DNA from 3 places in the Erwinia tracheiphila genome. Region 1 is predicted to be linked to each of the others. Evidence: predicted binding sites of a transcription regulator. Region 1 holds the regulator's gene; each other region holds the start of a gene.

The links. Region 1 encodes PurR, which represses purine synthesis genes. Its sites were predicted from a motif close to CANGCAAACGTTTGCNTG; they were not measured.
Region 2: a site for PurR is predicted at 2,394-2,411, ahead of tusA (sulfurtransferase TusA). Genes of this name have one in related genera too.
Region 3: a site for PurR is predicted at 1,643-1,660, ahead of purM (phosphoribosylformylglycinamidine cyclo-ligase). Genes of this name have one in related genera too.

The regions. Positions count from the first base shown of each region.
Region 1 covers NZ_CP089932.1:2,653,875-2,658,616, reverse strand. Annotated here, with positions in the region: gene punR (DNA-binding transcriptional activator PunR) at 83-988, shown strand; gene LU633_RS14085 (IS481 family transposase) at 1,223-2,263, shown strand; gene purR (HTH-type transcriptional repressor PurR) at 2,324-3,343, opposite strand; gene cydH (cytochrome bd-I oxidase subunit CydH) at 3,615-3,704, shown strand; gene LU633_RS14075 (C40 family peptidase) at 3,749-4,555, opposite strand.
Region 2 covers NZ_CP089932.1:4,484,220-4,488,961, reverse strand. Annotated here, with positions in the region: gene LU633_RS23165 (hypothetical protein) at 11-334, shown strand; gene LU633_RS23160 (DcrB family lipoprotein) at 806-1,354, opposite strand; gene LU633_RS23155 (7-cyano-7-deazaguanine/7-aminomethyl-7-deazaguanine transporter) at 1,617-2,282, opposite strand; gene tusA (sulfurtransferase TusA) at 2,525-2,770, shown strand; gene LU633_RS23145 (hypothetical protein) at 2,852-3,070, opposite strand; gene LU633_RS23140 (zinc/cadmium/mercury/lead-transporting ATPase) at 3,081-4,742, opposite strand, start outside.
Region 3 covers NZ_CP089932.1:3,264,646-3,269,387, forward strand. Annotated here, with positions in the region: gene uraA (uracil permease) at 1-644, opposite strand, end outside; gene upp (uracil phosphoribosyltransferase) at 860-1,486, opposite strand; gene purM (phosphoribosylformylglycinamidine cyclo-ligase) at 1,729-2,769, shown strand; gene purN (phosphoribosylglycinamide formyltransferase) at 2,766-3,404, shown strand; gene ppk1 (polyphosphate kinase 1) at 3,770-4,742, shown strand, end outside.

The sequences.
Region 1 (4,742 bases):
GTTACGGAGTTTACCGAACTGGCAAAATGCTTGTGAAACGGTAATATTTGCTTTCTCCATTCAAAAATATTGCAGGCGTAATATGTGGTCGGAACACTCTTTGGAAGTGATTGATACGGTGGCCCGAACAGGGAGCTTCACTGCAGCCGCGAGCGAGCTGCACCGCGTTCCCTCTGCTATCAGCTACACGGTGCGTCAGCTCGAAGAGTGGCTGACTGTACCATTGTTTATAAGGCGTCATCGGGATGTTGCGCTAACAGAAGCCGGTAAGCATTTTGTTCAGGAGGGTCGTGCTCTTATCAAAAAAATGCTCGTTACCAGAAGGCAGTGTCAGCAGTTGGCCCATGGCTGGCGTGGGCAAATCAATATTGCCGTTGACTGCATTGTAAAACCAGCCCGAACTCGTCAGTTAGTTGTGGATTTCTATCGACACTTTCCCGATATGGAATTACATCTTTTCGCGGAGGTGTTCAACGGCGTATGGGATGCGCTCGCAGATGATCGGGTTGAGGTCGCCATTGGTGCGACACGGGCTATTCCGGTTGGCGGTCGCTTTGCTTTTCGGGATATGGGCATGCTCAGTTGGCGTTGCGTGGTAAAGGCAGGACATCCACTGGCGGAACTGCGCGGTGTGGTTGACGAAGAGGCAATAAGGGCGTGGCCTTCTCTCGTGCTGGAAGATACTTCCCGCGCTCTGACTAAAAGAACCACCTGGACACTGGATAATCAACGTCGAATGGTGGTGCCCAACTGGGAAAGCGGTATTGACTGCCTGTTAGCCGGAATTTGTGTTGGCATGATACCCGCGCATCTGGCAGAAACCTATATCGAAAGCGGGGCACTGAAGGAACTGCAGCTGGCGGTGATGTTTCCGCAAAGTCCCTGTTGCGTTAGCTGGGCAGAGCAGCTCACTTCACCCGCACTAAACTGGCTGCTTGAATATCTGGGGGACACGACGACGCTGAACAGTGAGTGGCTGCATAGTTAAGCCGTCAGCCTGGGTGGCAACATGGTCATCGCCAGTCACTGGCGTGTTTCCTTCCTGTCCCATCAACGACCAGACTCCGCAGTATTTCAACGGGGTCTGGTGTGGCTGAATGGATGAAATATCAGCATCATCTGTATTAGTCGCGACTTGATCTGACACTGGACCTTGAAAGGTTGAGAGTTACCGGTTTTGATATGGGTGTCTAATCCTTAAACAAAACGCGAGGTAACTCTCATGATTCATACTAACAATCCCATCATCAAACACAAAGCCGGCCTGCTCAATCTCGCCGAAGAACTCGGTAACGTATCAAAAGCCTGCAAGATCATGGGCGTGTCACGCGACACGTTTTACCGTTATCAGGAACTGGCTGCTGAAGGCGGCATCGATGCGCTGATTAACCAGAACCGCCGCGTCCCCAACCTGAAGAACCGCGCCGACGAAGCCACTGAACGCGCTGTTGTTGAATATGCCGTTGAGTTCCCGGCCCACGGGCAACACCGGACCAGTAATGAGCTGCGTAAAAAAGGCGTGTTTATCTCCGGTAGCGGCGTGCGCTCCATCTGGCAACGGCACGACCTGGAGAACTTCCGTAAACGCCTGAAGGCACTTGAGGAAAAGGTCGCCAGAGAAGGCATCGTGCTTACCGACGCTCAAATCGCAGCGCTGGAGAAGAAGGCCCACGATGACGAGGCCAGCGGAGAAATCGAAACTGCTCACCCGGGTTATCTCGGGTCGCAGGACACCTTCTACGTGGGCAATCTGAAAGGTGTGGGTCGTATCTACCAGCAGACGTTCGTGGATACGTACTCGAAAGTGGCACACTGCAAGCTGTATACGAGTAAAACGCCGATCACCGCCGCAGACCTGCTCAATGATCGCGTACTGCCGTTCTACGAGGCTCAGGGACTGCCGATGCTGAGGATCCTGACCGACAGGGGAACGGAGTACTGTGGTAAGGTGGAGCAGCATGATTACCAGCTGTATCTGGCCATCAACGATATCGACCATACAAAAACGAAGGCGATGTCTCCGCAGACGAACGGCATCTGCGAGCGCTTCCATAAAACTATTTTGCAGGATTTTTATCAGGTTACGTTCCGTAAGAAGTTATACGAAGACCTGGAGAGCCTGCAAACGGATCTGGACAACTGGTTGTGGCATTACAATAATGAGCGAACTCATCAGGGAAAAATGTGCTGCGGGCGTACGCCAATGGCCACGTTACTTGATGGTAAACGAGTCTGGGCAGAAAAAAATCTGAACCAGATGTAATCTGACAGACACCTGTATAAATAACCGGTAACTGTCAGATCAGGTCTGAGCTAGTACACATCATCTATTGATAAACGGCCCGTCCGCTACTGAACGGCGTTCAATGAGGCTGGGGTAAACTTCAATAGTCTGAGACTCTTCACGCTTACTGGTAATACGGTCCAGCAACATGCTGAATGCTGTTTGCCCCAGCTGCTCTTTAGGCTGATGAATGGTGGTTAGCGAAGGGGTAAAGTAGCGTGCGTTTCGCACATTATCATACCCGATCACCGAAATATCCTGTGGTACGCGCAACCCCATTTCATCTGCTGCACAGATAGCGCCCATCGCCATCACATCACCACCACAGAAGACGGCGGTTGGTCGCTCATTTTGTGAAAGAATCTTTTGCATAGCCTGATAACCAGATTCTGGTTCGAAATCTCCCTGAACCAGCCACTCCTGGCTCAGTGGAATATTCGCTTCGGCAAGGGCTTTCAGAAACCCGGCATGACGGCCACCGCCCGTATTTCGTTCCATCTGACCAGGTATTACGCCAATATCCCGGTGACCACGTTCGATTAAATAGCGCCCGGCAAGATAACCCCCTTCGAACGCGTTATCCAGAACGGTGTCAGTAAAATCGCCACGTGGTTCACCCCAGTCCATTACCACCATCGGGATATTGCGGTTGTCTTCCAGCATAGCGATAAGTGTATCGGGATATTCGGAACACATGACTAACAGCCCATCCACACGCTTTTGCGCCATCATTGACAGGTAAGCCTGTTGCTTTTGCAGGTTGTTGTGAGCATTGCCTAAAATCAGGGTGTAGCCTTTGTCAAAACAGCAGTTTTCGACGGCTTCAATAATTTCTGCAAAGTAGGGCGCTTCGCTGGAGGTGGCGAGCAGACCAATAGTTTTAGTATTATTTACCTTCAGGCTACGTGCAACGGCGCTGGGAGAATAATGTAATGCTTTAATGGCGGCCCATACGGCATTCTTTGTCTCTTCTGCGACAAAGCGGGTTTTATTGATGACGTGGGATACGGTGGTGGTGGATACCCCCGCGTGCTTTGCCACATCTTTTATCGTTGCCATACTGACTGCTCCTGAGTGTCTCGTAACATCTTAATAAATAAATGGTTAAACGATTGCCTGAAAAGATAAAAATCAGTCCGTTGCGCGTCATTCAGGCTGCATGGCGCAGGAATTAAAAAAGGGAAAAGGGTATCGTGTTGAGTGTTGCACATGGGTGAAACGTTGTCCGTCGTTTCCGGCGGCAAATTCTAGCAAGCCAGCCAGGATAAGACGAGATTTTTACGGGTAATTATGGGAAAATCCGCAATTCACTGAGAGGGAGAAAGCGTTAATGGACACCGACCTGAAATTTGCCTTATTCACATCCGCATGTGCTTTATTAATCATAACAGCATTCGGTTTGACCGCAGTTATGCATTAGCGTTGCCAGGGCCGCATTTTTTAATGCGGCCCTGTGTTTTCACGTTATCGAATTGTCTTTAGCGTTATCATACGACGTGCGCCAATGTAGTGGCGCTGCCAGTAGTCCTCGCTTAACGCACTGACCTGAATATCTTTGCCTGTTCGTAGTGACTGAATGAATTTACCGTTACCAAGATAAACACCTACGTGGTCGGCTGTGCCGCGGCCATTTATGCGGAAGAAGACCAGATCACCTTTTTCAAGGTCATCACGTTTAATCGAGGCAGCATCGCGCAGGTGATACATTTCATTTGCCGTACGTGGGATTTTAAACTTAACCAGGCCTTTGTATGCATACCAGACAAGGCCACTGCAATCAAAGCCTGTTTTGGGGGAAGTGCCGCCCCACTGATAAGGTTTACCCAGCTGCCCCATCAGCTTGTTCATCGCTGTCTCGTGTGCCTTCTGATAGCGAATACGATGAGCTTCACTCAGTTTCAACGGTGCCTCACCGGAAGTCTGCTCATCTGATTCATTAAGATGGCCGCCCCGATGATGCCCATATCGTCTTTTGTATACCGTTAACGAATTTTTTCCGGAGGGGGGCTGTGCCGTCTCTTTGGCGGGTTTGCGTTTTTTTATTTTAAATTTTTGGGCAGTAGCGGGATGTGATTTTTTGCTGCCGGAATCTTTCACTTTGCCTGAACTGGTTTTAACCGGACGGCGTTTGCGACGCTGATCTTCACGGGCAGAAGCATTATTATCGACTTTATGGTGACTGGCATTAACAGGGCTATGAGGCGATGCGTGCGCCATGTTCAGAAACAGCTGCGCCATCGCCAGCGTGATAAGCGTGATAAGTAAACGCATCGTTACCATTTAACTGTTCGTGCTCCCGCCAGGGCCAGAGCGTGGTTTAATTTAAATGTCTCTCAGGGTCATTGGTCGATTCTAATCGAACTCTTCGACCAAAGTTAAGGCATTTTTTGTTTCAAGAATACATAATGAAGAAAATCGTCAAATACGAATGTAATCAGAGAGGAGGAATGTTGGCTGT
Region 2 (4,742 bases), 1.8 Mb from region 1:
GGCGGAGCCTATGGAAAAACGGCAACGCCGCATCTTTTTTCCGGCCTTTGCTGATTTGAGCACTCCTGCTTTGTCCCGTTATTGGGGGTTGGGGAGCAGTGGAACCCAAAAGACGGTTAATAGGTTCAACATATTGATAATAATAGCTAAAATGACTGGCATTGCTTATTCGTTTTTGTACGTATCGCCTTCCTTCCGCGTGGTGTTAACAGCGCGCAGCGACCCGATCTCTCGCTGGTTTCATACAGTGCGTGCAGGCACGGAGGCCTGGTTATTGCCGTTAAACATTGATGCAATAGTCAGAAATTCGTCAGGGGAGCGCCGCAGTCATTAACAGCGTGTGGCGTCTGCACTTTTCAGGCTGGCTTCATGTCAGGTATGCCAACCCCTCTGCTGCGTTTTTGCCATTACATATTGTTGTAACAGAAAAAAGTTGCCGCACTGAGGTCAGGTAAATCTGAAATGTGGCGGCTTACCCTTGTGCGGACCGACTTTGGTTCTGTTTATGCTGGGACACTGGGAATGCCTGCTTTGGCGAGTGGCAATAGCGTGAAATTGAGTCATCGTCACGGCAGCCTGATCCATTCAGCAGTGCGGGCATCATGCCTTGTAAGTATTCACTTTCACAAGTGCTGGTCACTGTTGTACCGCGCACAATGTTACCAACATTCGCTCAATCTCTGCGGATAAAGGTGGCATGCCGGATAATAACGGCAGATCTCAGGGCTGTATTCACCATGCCCGGAAGAGAGGGACTTTTTGTTGGCTATTCAAATGCCCCACCTGGGCTGGTGGGGCAAATACGTTATTTGAATGTGATGGTTTTGATAATGTTTTCAGCGTCGGTTTGTGACTGTTGCTGGTTATCGGCAGGCAGGGTGATTTGCAGCGTCATCAGCCTGTTATCAACTTTTGCTAATACCACGGAAGACCAGGTCGACTGGTTTTTAGCGGAAATAACCGAATCCAGCTGCTGTGCGGGTTGACCTTTCAGTTCAACAGGTTTGTTAGTGACCACTTGCAATTGCGGATCGCGGCTGCGTTGCTGCGCTTCCAGTCGTTTACTGAGCGCATCCAGCGCTTCGGAAGTGGCATTGCCCTCGATAACAATAATCGCTCTCTGGCCAGTTGCGTCGGCATAAACATGCATATTGTTAGTCTGGGTGCCCAGTTTGCCGCTCTGATCGGACATGCCGGAAGGCAGGGAGAAACTCATCTTGCCATTTACCAGCGTTACGGTCTGGCTGTTGCCTGGACTATTACTATCGGCTGCGGCGTTGTCTTTTTGGCCATCGCAGGCGCTGAGTCCAACCACCAGTAAACCAATACCAGCATATCTCAGTAAGTTACGCATTCTCATCTCTTTAACGTTAGTCATGTGCCTGTTAACAGCACTCATAAAATAGTAACCGGTTGATAAATGCAACCGCCACGCAGGGGCTGCATGTAGTGTAGGCACTGAAAATCTTTTCAGACACCGCTTTTTCTTACTGTATCAGTGGGATGCCTGGTGATAAACAAGCGGGTCTAAGGACGGTGCTGGGCTATCCGCAAGCGTTTTTATCGTGCAGCGTCGTTGTGCCAGGCAGAGGCGGGAGATTTTCCCACATCGTTAATTAACCGATGTTCAGCTCAGTCCTGATGGGGCGCTTCGCCAGTGTTTTAAGCGCGGTATTTAACAACATGCCATAAGCAGGCAGGAAAAAAAGCATGCAAATAATTACTTTAAAGCTGTAGTCCACCAGGGCAATTTCTACCCAGTTTTGTGCCATAAAGGGATCGGTACTTTTATAAAAAGCGATAAAAAAGAAGGCCAGCGTGTCACTGATATTGCCGAGGAACATTGCGCAGGCGGGTGCAATCCACCATTGAGGCAATTTTCGCAGACGATTAAAGACATGCACATCCAGAACTTGCCCGAGCGCGTAAGCCATAAAGCTGGCGCAGGCAATACGCGCAACAAACAGGTTGACCGCGTTAAGTGCAGCAACCCCCTGCCATTGGCCCTGATAGAAAAGTGCTGAAATAACATAAGAGATAATCAGCGCTGGCACCATGACCACCAGGATAATGCGGCGGGCAAGTGGGGCACCAAAGATTCTCACGGTTAAGTCGGTGGCAAGAAAGATAAAGGGGAAGCTGAATGCGCCCCAGGTAGTATGCATACCAAAAATTGAAACCGGCAGCTGTACCAGATAGTTGCTGGAGGTAATCACCAGAATATGAAACAACGAAAGCCAGAACAACGCACCGCTTCGCTGGCGTGAAGAGAAAGAAATCATCATATAACCTTTTTGAATAGTGGGGTGAGGGAACCCAAACAAACCATAATCTCGCGACAGCGATTGCGCGGCATCTTACCGAAACAGAATGGCAATGCAATGGTTAATGTTAACGCAAACGTTATTGCCTGGTGGTCGGTGCGCAATGATCAAGGGGATCACCGTATGTCATCACGGCCGGGCTTGCACATCGCTATGCGGCGCGTAAAATAAGCCCGTTTTTTTCCTGAACAGAGAATATTATGAGCGATCCTTTTGTCAACCCCGACCATACCCTTGATGCTCTCGGACTGCGCTGTCCTGAGCCGGTAATGATGGTGCGGAAAACGGTGCGTGATATGCAGGATGGCGAGACGTTGCTGATCGTTGCTGACGACCCGGCCACCACGCGAGACATTCCGGGTTTTTGTCGTTTTATGGAGCACAGGCTGCTGGCTCAGGCAACGGAAACCCCGCCTTACCGATATCTGGTAAAAAAAGGACTCTGAGCCATTTTGCCAGCAGCATTGAACCCTTATCTGCAGCGAAGTCAGCGCCGGATAAGGGCGTTATGAATTATCAGGATTATTTTATTTTAAGGCGTTAATTTTCGTCGAGAGCAGCAGCGCATAGCTGGTGCATCCCACGGCCAGCAGAACTTCAAATGCCAGATAACCCCACAGGGGCGTTGATGAGAAGGCATGAATTATCGCCTGTACGCCTACGACGGCTCCGCCAATAAACAACCAGCGTTGTAAGCGTAGCATTTTTTTTAACGTTTGATTTTCATCCGTGATGCTTTTATTCATTTTCTCTCCGTTATTCAGTGTTGTTGTCGTTAATTTTATGGTTTAACAGGCGCAGGGCGTTAGCGGTCACTAATGCAGTTGCTCCCGAATCGGCCAGAACGGCTAACCACAGCCCGCTGATTCCCAGTAGGGTTGTTACCAGAAACACGCCTTTTAACGTCAGCGCTAATGCGATGTTTTGCCGTATATTCGCCAGGGTTGTGCGCGAAAGACGGACCATCATGGTCAGCCCGGTAAGGCGATCGCCAGTCAGGGCGATATCGGCTGTCTCAAGTGCAACATCGCTACCGCTGCCCATTGCTATGCCAACGGTCGCGGCTTTCATCGCCGGTGCGTCATTAATGCCATCTCCCACCATGGCCAGCGGGGACTGCTGGTTAAGCGCACGAACTGCCGTGACTTTATCAGCGGGCAATAAACCCGCACGAAATTCAATATCCAGTGTTTTTGCCATGGTCGCGGCGGCCAGAGGATTATCCCCGGTCAGCATCACCGTTTGTAAGCCGAGTTTGCGCAATGCCTGCAGAGTAGCCACGGCTTCTTCTCGTAGCGTATCGCGCAGGGCTATCAGGGCGACAGGTTGTTCATCCTGCAACATCACCACAACGGTATGGCCAGCTTCTTCCAGTTTTTCAATTTGTGCCAGCAGCGCCGCGTCAAGGCTGTTTTCCGGCATGCTTGCGGGCCTGGAGATCCTGAGTTTGTGACCACTTACATCTGATTCAACCCCGCTGCCCGCGTGCGTTATCTGTTTATCTGTTGATAAAATGGGCAGATTGCGGCTTTCAGCCAGTGCAACAATGGCCTTTGCCAGAGGGTGTGAAGATCCCCGTTCAACTGTAGCCGCTTTGGCTAACAGAACGGCTTCGGGTGCGCCATTCAGGCTGACAATCGTCATCACCCTAGGCTTCCCTTCCGTCAGTGTACCTGTTTTATCAAAAGCCAGCGTTTTTATTGTATTAAGTCGTTCAAGGGCAGCGCCGCCTTTGATAAGCACACCCTGGCGTGACGCGGCAGCCAGGGCTGACGTTATTGCTGCTGGCGTGGAAATAACCAGTGCGCATGGACATCCAATCAGCAGCAGCGTCAGGCCCTTATACAACCACGGTTGCCATTCACCCGTGAAAAGTAATGGCGGTATTACGGCGACCAATATTGCCATAGCCATAATGAATGGCGTGTAAATACGGCTAAACTGATCGATAAAACGTTCAATCGGCGCACGATGTGATTCTGCATCTTCAATCAGCTGCAGGATGCGATCGATTGCGCTCTCTCCCGGTTGAGAAACCACCTCAAGCCTGACTAACCGATCAACGCTCAGGCTGCCTGCGGCAACCACTTCGCCTGGCTGACGTTCAACCGGCATGGGCTCACCGGTCAGCGCGCTTTCATCAAAACCCGCTGTGGCGTTGAGCAGGCGGGCGTCAGCGGGCAAACGGGCCCCGGCAGTAACCTCGATAATATCGCCGGGATGCAGTGCGCTCAGGGGGATAAGTTCACGCACGTTTCCATTAATGCGACAGGCCTTTTCCGGTTGCAGTGCCATCAGTGCAGTAACTCCCCGGCGTGCGCGATCAGCAGCGAAAGACTCCAGCCGCTCACCCAACTTAAAAAGGAGGATAACCATCGCAGCTTCGGCGGCAGCGTCAACAAAGAGCGCACCGACGGC
Region 3 (4,742 bases), 610 kb from region 1:
AACGCAAACCACGGAGCGGCTTCAACACCAGACCAGTTGACCATACCCAGGGACCAGGCCAGCATATATCCCACCAGCACCCCAATCAGCACCGGAATAATAGCCAGGAAGCCGCGAAACAGCACGGAACCAAGCACCGTGATCCCCAGCGTGACCAGGGAAACCAGGATGGTTTTGCCGTCGACGGCCGTGCTGGCAGCAGGAAGCAATCCGGCCATATTGGCCGCCACACCCGCCAGTTCAAGACCGATAACCGCGACAATCGCGCCCATCGCAGCAGGTGGAAACATGACATCAAGCCAGCCGGTTCCCGCTTTTTTAACAATCAGCGCGACCAGGCAAAACAATACGCCGCAAAGAATAAATCCGCCCAGCGCCACCTCGTAGCCCAACGGTAACAACAGCAGGACCGGAGAAATAAAAGCAAAGCTGGAACCGAGATAAGCCGGGATTTTTCCCTTACAAATAAACAGATAAAGCAACGTGCCAATACCGTTAAACAACAGCACAGTAGCCGGATTAATATGAAAGAGGACAGGAACCAGCACCGTTGCACCAAACATAGCAAATAGATGCTGGAAGCTCAGTGGAATAGTTTGCAACAGCGGTGGCCGTTCGCTGACGCCAATTGCACGACGTGTCATAATAGTTATCCTTGTATTTTTGCCGAAAAAAGCCGACTCTCAGGTCGGCTTAAATAACATTTACAATGCGTTTAACCTGCCTGTGCAGGCAGCCAGTCGCTGGCCCATCATCAAAATCACCCAGATGTAATTATCCAGAAAATACCCGAAAATACCGATTTTGGCCGCTTTCAGGCTGGTATTGCAGAGGACGCGTTGTGCCGGGTTAATTATCATTACTTTGTCCCGAAGATCTTATCGCCCGCGTCACCAAGCCCTGGGATAATGTAGCCTTTATCATTCAATCCGCGATCTACCGATGCGGTATACAACTCAACGTCGGGGTGGACTTTCTCCAGTGCGGCAATCCCCTCTGGCGCCGCCACCAGCACCAGCACTTTGATACTGCTGCAACCCGCTTTTTTCAGCAGATCGATAGTAGCAATCATTGAGCCGCCTGTTGCCAGCATGGGATCAACCACCAGCGCCATGCGTTCTTCAATATTGGACACCAGCTTCTGAAAATAGGGGACCGGCTCCAGCGTCTCTTCATCGCGATAAACACCGACTACGCTAATACGTGCGCTGGGGACATTCTCCAGAACCCCTTCCATCATTCCGAGTCCGGCACGCAAAATAGGCACCACGGTGATCTTTTTGCCTTTGATCTGTTGTATTTCAACCGGACCATTCCAGCCTTCAATGGTGACGGTTTCCGTTTCCAAATCGGCGGTCGCTTCATAGGTCAGTAAACTTCCCACTTCTGAAGCCAGCTCACGAAAACGCTTGGTACTCACGTCATGCTCGCGCATCAGACCCAGTTTATGTTTGACCAGCGGGTGTTTAACTTCCACGATCTTCATTGTTGTTCTCCCGAAGTGTTGAACGGCAAAAAATCGCGGAATTATAGCCTTTTTAGCCGCGCAACCCTATTAAATAATCCGACTTTTGGCTAACCCATAAGCCTGAAACCAAAATCGGTTAAAAAGCCACAATGCGCAATGATGCCAAAGAAGCTACTCGCAAACGTTTGCCTGCGCTGTTAGAATTGCCGCGCTCTAATTTACCAAACCACCACAATCGCAAATCGCGTGGGGATTTCGCAGTGACCGACAAAACCTCTCTCAGCTATAAAGATGCCGGCGTTGATATTGATGCGGGTAATGCTTTAGTCGATCGTATTAAAGGCGTAGTGAAAAAAAACCGTCGCCCGGAAGTTATGGGTGGACTGGGCGGTTTCGGTGCCCTTTGTGCGCTGCCACAAAAATACCGTGAACCCATTCTGGTTTCCGGTACGGATGGCGTCGGCACCAAGCTGCGTCTGGCGATGGATCTCAAGCGCCACAGTACTATCGGTATCGATCTGGTCGCGATGTGCGTGAACGATTTGGTGGTTCAGGGGGCCGAACCGTTGTTCTTCCTGGATTACTACGCTACCGGCAAGCTGGATGTCGACACCGCTGCCAGCGTAATCACCGGTATCGCAGAAGGATGCAGCCAGTCTGGCTGTGCGCTGGTCGGTGGCGAAACGGCAGAAATGCCGGGCATGTACCACGGCGAAGATTATGACGTGGCCGGTTTCTGTGTTGGCGTGGTGGAAAAGTCAGACATTATTGACGGCAGCAAAGTACAGGACGGTGACGTGCTGATTGCCTTGGGTTCCAGCGGTCCCCACTCAAATGGCTACTCGCTGGTGCGCAAAATTCTTGAGGTGAGCAACACCGATCCTGAAGCGGTCATGCTTGAGGGTAAACCTCTCGCAGACCATTTGCTGGCCCCCACCCGTATCTACGTGAAAAATATCCTCAGCCTGATTGAGCAGGTCGATGTGCACGCTATTGCGCACCTGACCGGCGGTGGCTTCTGGGAAAATATCCCGCGAGTGCTGCCGGAACAGACCCAGGCCGTACTTGAAGAGTCAAGCTGGCAGTGGCCTGCGGTGTTTGGCTGGATGCAGGAAGCGGGCAACGTCAGCCGTTTGGAAATGTACCGCACGTTTAACTGCGGCGTGGGGATGGTGATCGCCCTGAGTGCCGCTGACGCTGATAAAGCGGTACAGCTAATGCGGGAAGTCGGAGAAAAAGCCTGGAAAATCGGTGTCATTAACGCCTCTGACTCGGCCAAACGCGTGGTTATCAATCCATGAAACGCCTGGTGGTGCTGATATCCGGTGAGGGCGGCAATCTTCAGGCCATCCTGGATGCCTGCCAGCAGCAACGGATCCACGGCAGCATTGCTGCCGTTATCAGCAATCAATCTTCCGCCTATGGACTTGAACGGGCGCGGTCAGCAGCCGTACCCGCCATCGCACTGTCTGCCTCAGACTTTGCCGACCGCGAAGCGTTTGACCGCCAGCTAATGCTCGAGATCGATGCTTATGCCCCCGATCTGGTGGTGTTGGCCGGCTATATGCGCATTCTTGGCCCGGCGTTTGTTACGCGCTATGCTGGCAGGATGCTGAATATCCACCCTTCCCTGCTGCCGAAATATCCGGGCCTTCACACCCATCGCCAGGCGTTAGCCAACGGTGATAACGAACACGGTACGTCGGTGCATTTTGTAACCGAGCAACTGGACGGCGGGCCGGTTATTCTGCAGGCGAAGGTCCCGGTGTTTGAGGGAGATACCGAGGCGGATATCAAGGCGCGCGTCCAGCATCAGGAACATGCCATTTATCCGCTGGTGATAAACTGGTTTATGGCAGGTCGTCTGACAATGCAGGCGGGCAGGGCATGGTTGGATGGTCAGCCACTTCCCCCTGAAGGACATGCGCTGGACTGACGGATTTCTGATTGTAAAACGGGCTAATTTCTCTCCCCAGACGTCACGCTGTCTGGCATTCAGGAAACGGTTGCCTGATTATCAGCGCTAAGGCTTATCGGCCATTTTTCATCCCGGCCTTCCTCTGTACGTTTTTTAGTTATACCCGTGGGGCAGCGCCCCCCGCTTAACGTCATCACGCCCGGCTTTCCGTTGCGCGCAAGCGGCACTCAGCCATGACAATTCAGCCAATCCAAAGGCACGGGTTGATACCCGACCATGAATTCATCAACGAATAATCTCCGTGGACATTGCTACCATACTCTCGCCATAATGCTACGGAAAAATGACCGGTTTCAGGCAGGTTCTGCTTAGACGGAGTAAAGATGGGTCAGGAAAAACTGTATATCGAAAAAGAGTTGAGCTGGTTATCGTTCAATGAGCGCGTGTTACAGGAAGCAGCAGACAAAAGCAACCCGCTGATTGAGCGAATGCGTTTTCTGGGTATCTATTCCAACAACCTCGAAGAATTTTATAAAGTTCGCTTTGCCGATTTGAAACGCCGCATTCTGATCGGTGAAGAACAGGGTTCCCCCAGCACGCCGCGTCATCTGCTCAAAAAAATTCAGGCGAGAGTGCTGAAAGCGGATCAGGAATTTGACGGTCTCTATAATGATTTGCTGCTGGAGATGGCACGTAATCAGATCTTCCTGATTAATGAGCGTCAGCTTTCATCCAACCAGCAAAACTGGCTTCGCCACCACTTTAAACATCACTTACGTCAGCACATCACGCCCATTCTTATTAATCATGATACCGACCTGATCGAATTCCTTAAGGATGATTACACCTATCTTGCGGTAGAGATCATTCGTGGTGAAGAGATTCACTATGCATTGCTGGAAATTCCCTCCGATAAAGTGCCACGTTTTGTCAATCTGCCACCGGAAACACCAAGGCGACGTAAGCCAATGATTTTATTGGATAATATATTAAGATACTGCCTGGGTGATATTTTCCGGGGCTTTTTCGACTACGACGCGCTGAATGCCTATTCGATGAAGATGACCCGCGATGCCGAGTACGATCTGGTGACAGAAATGGAATCCAGCCTGCTGGAGTTGATGTCCTCGAGTCTGAAACAGCGCCTGACCGCAGAGCCGGTACGTTTTGTTTATCAGCGCGATATGCCGGATGCCATGGTTTTAATGCTCAGTCAAAAGCTGAATATCTCCAATTATGACTCCATTGTTCCCGGTGGCCGTTACCATAATTTTAAAGACTTCATCAGCTTCCCGAACGTCGGCAAGGCGAATCTGGTTAATAAGCCGCTGCTACAACTCCGGCATATCTGGTTTG